Regions from separate parts of the Staphylococcus debuckii genome, predicted to be linked through region 2. Evidence: riboswitches for the same ligand, from Rfam matches in the RefSeq annotation. Region 2 holds a riboswitch; the other holds the start of a gene.

Region 1 (3,425 bases), 260 kb from region 2:
TGTTCTGCGGTAGTGTACGAGTGCTTCAATAGAAATCATTTTCAGATTGTGCGCTTCTTTAAATTGTTGTAACTGATCTCCTTTTGCCATAGTTCCGTCTGCATTCATGATTTCACAAATCAAACCAGCCGGCTTAGCACCTGTCATTGTCGCTAAATCAACTGCCGCTTCTGTATGGCCATTTCTGACCAGCACTCCTCCAGCTCTGGCAATGAGTGGGAACAGATGGCCAGGACGGTTGAAATCTTCCGGTTTCGCTTCATTTGAAATTAAAGCTTTGGCCGTCATCATTCGTTCATTTGCACTAATACCTGTTGTTGTATCCACATGGTCCACACTTTCTGTAAAAGCAGTGCCAAATGCATCGCTGTTATCTTTAACCATAGGCGTCAAATTGAGACGCTCTGCAAGTGATGGTGCTAGCGGTGCACAAATTAAACCACGCCCTTCTTGTGCCATAAAGTTAACGGTATTATCACTCATAAACTCTGTAACAGCTACTAAATCACCTTCATTTTCACGGTCCTCATTATCTACTACAATGATACTTTCTCCTGCTTTCAATGCTTCAACAGCAGATTCTATACTATCGAATTTCATCTCAATCCACTCCTATCAAAATCCGAACTGACTTAATTTATCTTTAGTCAATCCAGATTCATCTTTTGAAATTGCTTTTTGAACGTATTTAAATAACATATCCGCTTCCAAATGCACTTTATCCCCTACTTTTTTCGTACTTAAAATCGTTGCACGTTTCGTTTCAGGTATTAAATGAATATCAAATTGACCATTGTCTAAACGGAAAATAGTTAAGCTGACGCCATCTACCGTAATGGAACCTTGTTGTACCATTTGCGAGGTCAGTGTTGTTGGACATTGAACCGTGACAATATTGGAATTAGCTGATGGTTGAATTCGACGTATCGTTCCGACGTCATCAACGTGACCTAATACAAAATGGCCACCAAATCTTCCTTGACTGGGCATCGCACGTTCTAAATTAACCGCACTGCCTTTACGTAATTCAGAGAGATATGTTTTATTTTCAGTGCCTTTAATCACTTGAACATCAAAGGTTTGGTTATTAAAAGAAATTACAGTTAAGCAAGCACCATTGACACTGATAGAATCACCGATATGAATGTCTTGCAAGATAGTGTGACATTCAATCGTCAACTTCATGACATTTTGTTCTGAAGCAGTCTGGACGACTGTTCCGACTTCTTCAACTATGCCGGTAAACATATAAGATCACTTCTTTCTTAGTGAAACTTTAATATTTTGATCGATGATTTCAGAGTTGGCAATTTCAAATTGAGGAATTTTATCCAAGGAAAGTACATGGTCAGTTTGATAGAACTGATATTTCCCTGAACCTCCAATAACTTTCGGGGCGTAATAAATGATGAGTGTTTGAACACACTCAGATTGGAGAAATTGAGAAGATACATTAGGTCCAGCTTCTACATAGAGCGAACCTATACCTTTATGGTATAAATCATGTAAAATATTTTTAATAGAACAATCTTCTAATTGTATGATTTTAACTTGATCAGAATGTTCTTTGTTCAGCATTTCATTATTTTCTGTATACAACCAGACTGGCGTTTGCTGGTCATGAAAAATCTTCTGTTCCAGATTTAAGCGGCCGCTTCTATCTAATATTACTCTAACAGGCTGTCGTTCGCCTTCTAGTCTGACCGTTAAACTCGGATTATCCGCTTCAGCTGTTCCAGCTCCTGTTAACAAAGCGTCATGACGCGCACGGTGTTTGAATACATCTTGTTTAACACCTAGATTAGTAATCCATTGACTCTGCCCATAATCGGTCGCTTGTTTACCATCTAAACTTACACTGACTTTCAATGTGACTTCTGGAATATTCTCAGATTTCGCATTAAAGAAGTCTTTATACATGAGCTCAGCTTCGGCTTGATACTGATATTCCACTTCAATGCCAGCAGATTGCAAAATATCATCTCCTGGAGAATCGAGCGAAATATCTTTCATGGCATACACTACTTTTTTTATACCTGCTTCAATGATTTTATTGACGCAAGGCGGTGTGGAACCAAAGTGTGTGCATGGTTCTAAGGATACATAAATCGTAGCGCCTTGTGCTTGGTCACCAGCCATATCTAAAGCTTGAACTTCTGCGTGACGTTCACCTTGCTTGAGATGTGCGCCTAAACCCACTATACGGCCATCCTTTACGACTACTGAGCCGACTGCTGGATTTACACCTGTCTGACCCTCTGCCATTTTTGCCAGTTGTATTGCATTTTGTAAAAATCGATTCAAACAATCACCTCATTAAAAAACCGTTGCCAAATAAAAATGGACAACGGGAAATAGAATTTATCATCATTTATCTTTGAAAATTGAAAAGTTTAGTATAAAGGCATACCTAAATAAGACCACTTAAACTAAAACTTTTTTAAATCATATAGATAAATAAGTTTCACATTTAATGATGTTCTTCATTCTTTCTCCCATCCAGACTATACTGTCGGCTCTAGATTTCCACTAGATCAGCCATATTCAAAAAAGAATACAGGTCGCAGGCTTTAATTTACTGCCGGTTGGGAATTTCACCCTGCCCCGAAAGAATTTTTATGAAATTGTTTCTGAATCAATAAGAGTTACTCAAAATCTTAACTCATGAATTAATCATATCTTATTTTTATCAATCTTACAATAACAAAAGCTTATCTAGCGTATTTGTTCATGAAAATCATATAAACTTTTAACTGCTTGCACAGATTGACGCACAATCATGTTTACACCATTACGTGCTTGATTAATGCCGTTGGTAATTTGTCCGATAGCAATAAGATGAGGCAGCGTACCATGTCGCGGACTGATTACCTGATTAGTTTCAGGTACGATTTGAATCCCTCCCATTGGGTGAGGTTGTACAATTTGTCTATTAGCGATATCTACAATAAAAGCATCGTCATCATCTAAATCTTTCAATTGTGTTTTTGGACCGGTGGCATTAATCACTACGTTGAAATAATCGAGCTCGTCTTGATTATGATATTTAAAGACGTACGTTTCATTTTTATATTGTACATCTGCTAAATCTTTTTTAACTACTACATGTCCAGCAGTAATTTCTTCGATTAGCAATCGTGCTGTGCTAGGAGGCATCGGATTGGAGTTGGCTTTTAAAATCGGCATGTATTTTTTCATAAAGGCTTCTTGGTCTTGCAAACTCAAACTATTCCATATCCAGTTCATATTTTCTTTAATAGTTTCAAGTATACTTTGGAAGACTCCTAATATTTCAGGATGCGCCAAATCATATTTCAAATCTTTAATCGGATCCCCTACTTTACGATGAATCAACTCTTGTAATGGAATATTGTAGTCTTCACATTCCTGTTCAAATAACCGTATCATAGATTCTAAGGGAACTA
Region 2 (3,425 bases):
GAAGAATCCGATAATAAGGCACTGGCAATCAAACATAGTAAAGCATTGATTGAAGGTCCAAGCGGCCTGATTATTATGAAGAATAAAAACGATGAATTCTATAATTCACATTCTAAACTGAAAAACGAAATGATGAATGTGATTACTAAAAATTCAAATTATCAAAAAGTATTTAAAGACCATCATAAAGCCTCACAACATGTGAAGTTAAAAGTCGATGGTAAAACAAGAACTTACGTATTGTTAGGTTATCCGACAAAAATAGATGCTGCCAATCCAAACGGAGCAGTATTTATTTATCAAGACTTAAAGAGTATAGATGATACCAATAATGTGATTACCATCATTATTTTAGCGACCGCAGTTATCTTCTTAATTATAACGACTGTTTTTGCATTCTTTTTATCATCAAGAATTACCAAACCGCTTCGCCAACTCCGTACTCAAGCAATGAATGTATCTGAAGGCGACTATACGCAAGTCAACAATATCAATTCGAAAGATGAAATTGGCGAGTTAGCACATTCTTTCAATAAGATGAGCAATGATATCCAAAGACATATTGATGAGATTTCTGCTTCAAAAAATATCAGAGACAGTCTTATCAATTCAATGGTTGAAGGCGTACTAGGAATTAATGAAAAGAGAGAAATTATTCTTTCCAATGAAATGGCTAAAAAAATGGCCGAGCAGCTACGAGCTACAAAAAAAGAACAATTTACTGAACAAATGGATCGTACGTTTGAAGAAAAAGAAATTCAGTTCCAAGAATATGAAGTCAAAAATCGCTATTATGTCGTTATTATGAGTTATATCGAACAATTCCAACCGCATCAAAGCGGAGTGGTAGCGATTATTCGAGATATGACCAACGAGCATCAGTTAGATCAAATGAAAAAAGATTTCATTGCTAATGTTTCTCATGAACTACGTACACCTATCGCCTTATTGCAAGGTTACACAGAATCTATTGTGGACGGCGTAGTTTCTGAACCAGAAGAAATCAGAGATTCACTTTCAATCGTTCTAGACGAAACACAACGCTTAAATCGTCTCGTCAATGAACTTTTAAATGTAGCAAGAATGGATGCTGAGGGACTATCAGTTAACAAAGAAGTTCAACCTATCGATAACTTATTGCAACGCATGCAATTGAAATATCGTCAACAGGCTTTAGATTTGCAGATTGATATTAATTTAGCACCAGACACTAATGGAAAACTTTGGTACTATGATACCGATAGAATGGAGCAAGTACTGACAAACTTAGTGGACAATGCCTCCCGCTATACTTCACCGGGAGATGCAATTACTATCAGTACAGGCGAATCAGATCAATACGATATTTTATATGTTTCCGATACAGGCAGTGGCATAGCACCCGAACATATCGATTTAGTATTTGATAGATTCTACAAAGTAGATGCTTCTAGAAAACGCGGTAAAGAAGGCACAGGATTAGGCTTATTTATCTGCCGTATGATTATTGAAGCACAAGACGGTACGATCGACTTGAAGAGTCATTTAGGAGAGGGTACAACCTTTATTATTAAATTACCTAAGCCTCCAAAAAGATAAGTAAACCAATTGATAAGGACTACATCTTGTATCACAACTCCCTATATAAAGTAGCCACTTAAAAAGTGAAAGCTTTATATGGGGAGTTTTTATATTAAGAGACAAATATCTTTTCTATTTAAGCATTGGGATTGAATCAAAACATCTAATCCGATATAATAGATAAGAAAATAAAATAATAATGAAATTCATCTTCGGGGTCGGGTGAAAGTCCCAACCGGCAGTAATTAAAGCCTGCGACCTGTATTTATTAATTATAAATATGGCTGATCTAGTGAGAATCTAGAGCCGACAGTATAGTCTGGATGGGAGAAGATGGAGGGTTTATTTGTTGTGCGTAAATTCCTCCTATTCGCGTAAGATGAATGGAAGGAGTATTTATGAATCAACAAAAAAACAAACGCTTTATCATTATAAGTATGATGAGTGCCATTGCGTTTATTTTGATGTTTATCAAATTTCCGCTGCCATTTTTACCACCATACTTAACACTTGATTTCAGCGACGTTCCTGCATTGCTTGCAACATTTCTATTTGGACCTGTAGCAGGGGTGATTGTAGAACTCATCAAAAATTTGCTTAACTTCCTTTTCAATATGGGAGATCCGATTGGGCCTGTAGCAAACTTTGCAGCTGCAGTCAGTTTCTTACTTACTGCATTTTATGTAAGCAAATTATCTAAAGGCAAATTAAATATTATTATGGGTTTAATTGTAGGTACATTAGTAATGACTTTAGTACTAAGTATCTTAAACTATTTTGTCTTATTGCCTTTATACGGCATGATAATGAACCTTGCAGATGTAGTAAAAAATTTAAAAATTATCATTGTATCAGGAATTATTCCGTTTAATATAATTAAAGGGATTGCGGTATCCGTTATTTTCCTTTTACTCTATAAACGTCTTAAAAAAGCATTGAACTATTAACAAATAGTTACTGCTCATTCATATATTAGGGGCTGGGGCATTCATTTGTTCCAGCTCCTGTCTCTTGAATTAGCGACAGTTTCCTCTTAATAAAACAAAAAGAGACCAAAATACGAATCATATTTTGATCTCACACATTCATCTATATTTAGCGAAGAATACTAACTTAAAAGACGATTGATAGTCATTATTCGAATTTTAATGCATCCCCATCGAAAGGCTCATCTGCAATTTTAATAGAGTCTGTAGGACAACCTTCATCTGCATCTTCTAAATCTTCATAAAGTTCTTCTGGAACTTCTGCTGTACCTTTATTATCATCTAAAATAACATATGCGATACCTTCATCGTCATAATCATAAATATCTGGAGCTGCTGCACCGCAAGCACCGCATGCAATACAAGTATCCATATCTACAATCGTATATTTAGCCAATTTTACTTCGCCTCCTTTTACAAAAATGCTACACTTATAACGTATTTTTATTTTAACACCAGGAATTCTTTTTTCAATACAACAGATTATTAAGGTGATGATTGATTTGAAAGAAATTATTCAATACATAAAAACACATGCTTATCATTATAAAACTACTAAAAGTCTTTATAATATCATCGTTGGTGCTAAAACTCATCAAACTTATTTTGATGCATGTAGCCAACAACTTTTATCATTATATCACAGTCATCCAAATTTAAAATATCCGTCATTCGAACGAATATTCAATAGTTTGAATGAAAGCGGTGACAATTTAAATATTGATCTAAAAATTACTCCTCGCTATACTTTTGAAAGCATACAACAGACATTCCAAGTAATTCAATTATTAATTCAAACAATTTCTTATAATAATCATCACACTTTATCTTTTATACCCGTCTCACAAATAAACAAAGTTCAGCATAGAGTGAAAAGAA

Evidence for each region. A riboswitch is a leader RNA that binds a small molecule or an ion and turns the genes downstream of it on or off. The one in region 2 is predicted to bind FMN.
Region 1: another riboswitch for FMN. It lies ahead of ribD (bifunctional diaminohydroxyphosphoribosylaminopyrimidine deaminase/5-amino-6-(5-phosphoribosylamino)uracil reductase RibD); the one in region 2 lies ahead of CNQ82_RS07420 (ECF transporter S component).

What each region holds. Positions count from the first base shown of each region.
Region 1 is NZ_CP033460.1:1,842,153-1,845,577, forward strand. It holds gene ribA (GTP cyclohydrolase II) at 1-600, opposite strand, end outside; gene CNQ82_RS08655 (riboflavin synthase) at 616-1,248, opposite strand; gene ribD (bifunctional diaminohydroxyphosphoribosylaminopyrimidine deaminase/5-amino-6-(5-phosphoribosylamino)uracil reductase RibD) at 1,255-2,304, opposite strand; FMN riboswitch at 2,484-2,616, opposite strand; gene CNQ82_RS08665 (FAD/NAD(P)-binding protein) at 2,716-3,425, opposite strand, start outside.
Region 2 is NZ_CP033460.1:1,582,574-1,585,998, reverse strand. It holds gene CNQ82_RS07425 (ATP-binding protein) at 1-1,578, shown strand, start outside; FMN riboswitch at 1,765-1,899, shown strand; gene CNQ82_RS07420 (ECF transporter S component) at 1,959-2,507, shown strand; gene CNQ82_RS07415 (ferredoxin) at 2,695-2,943, opposite strand; gene CNQ82_RS07410 (helix-turn-helix domain-containing protein) at 3,041-3,425, shown strand, end outside.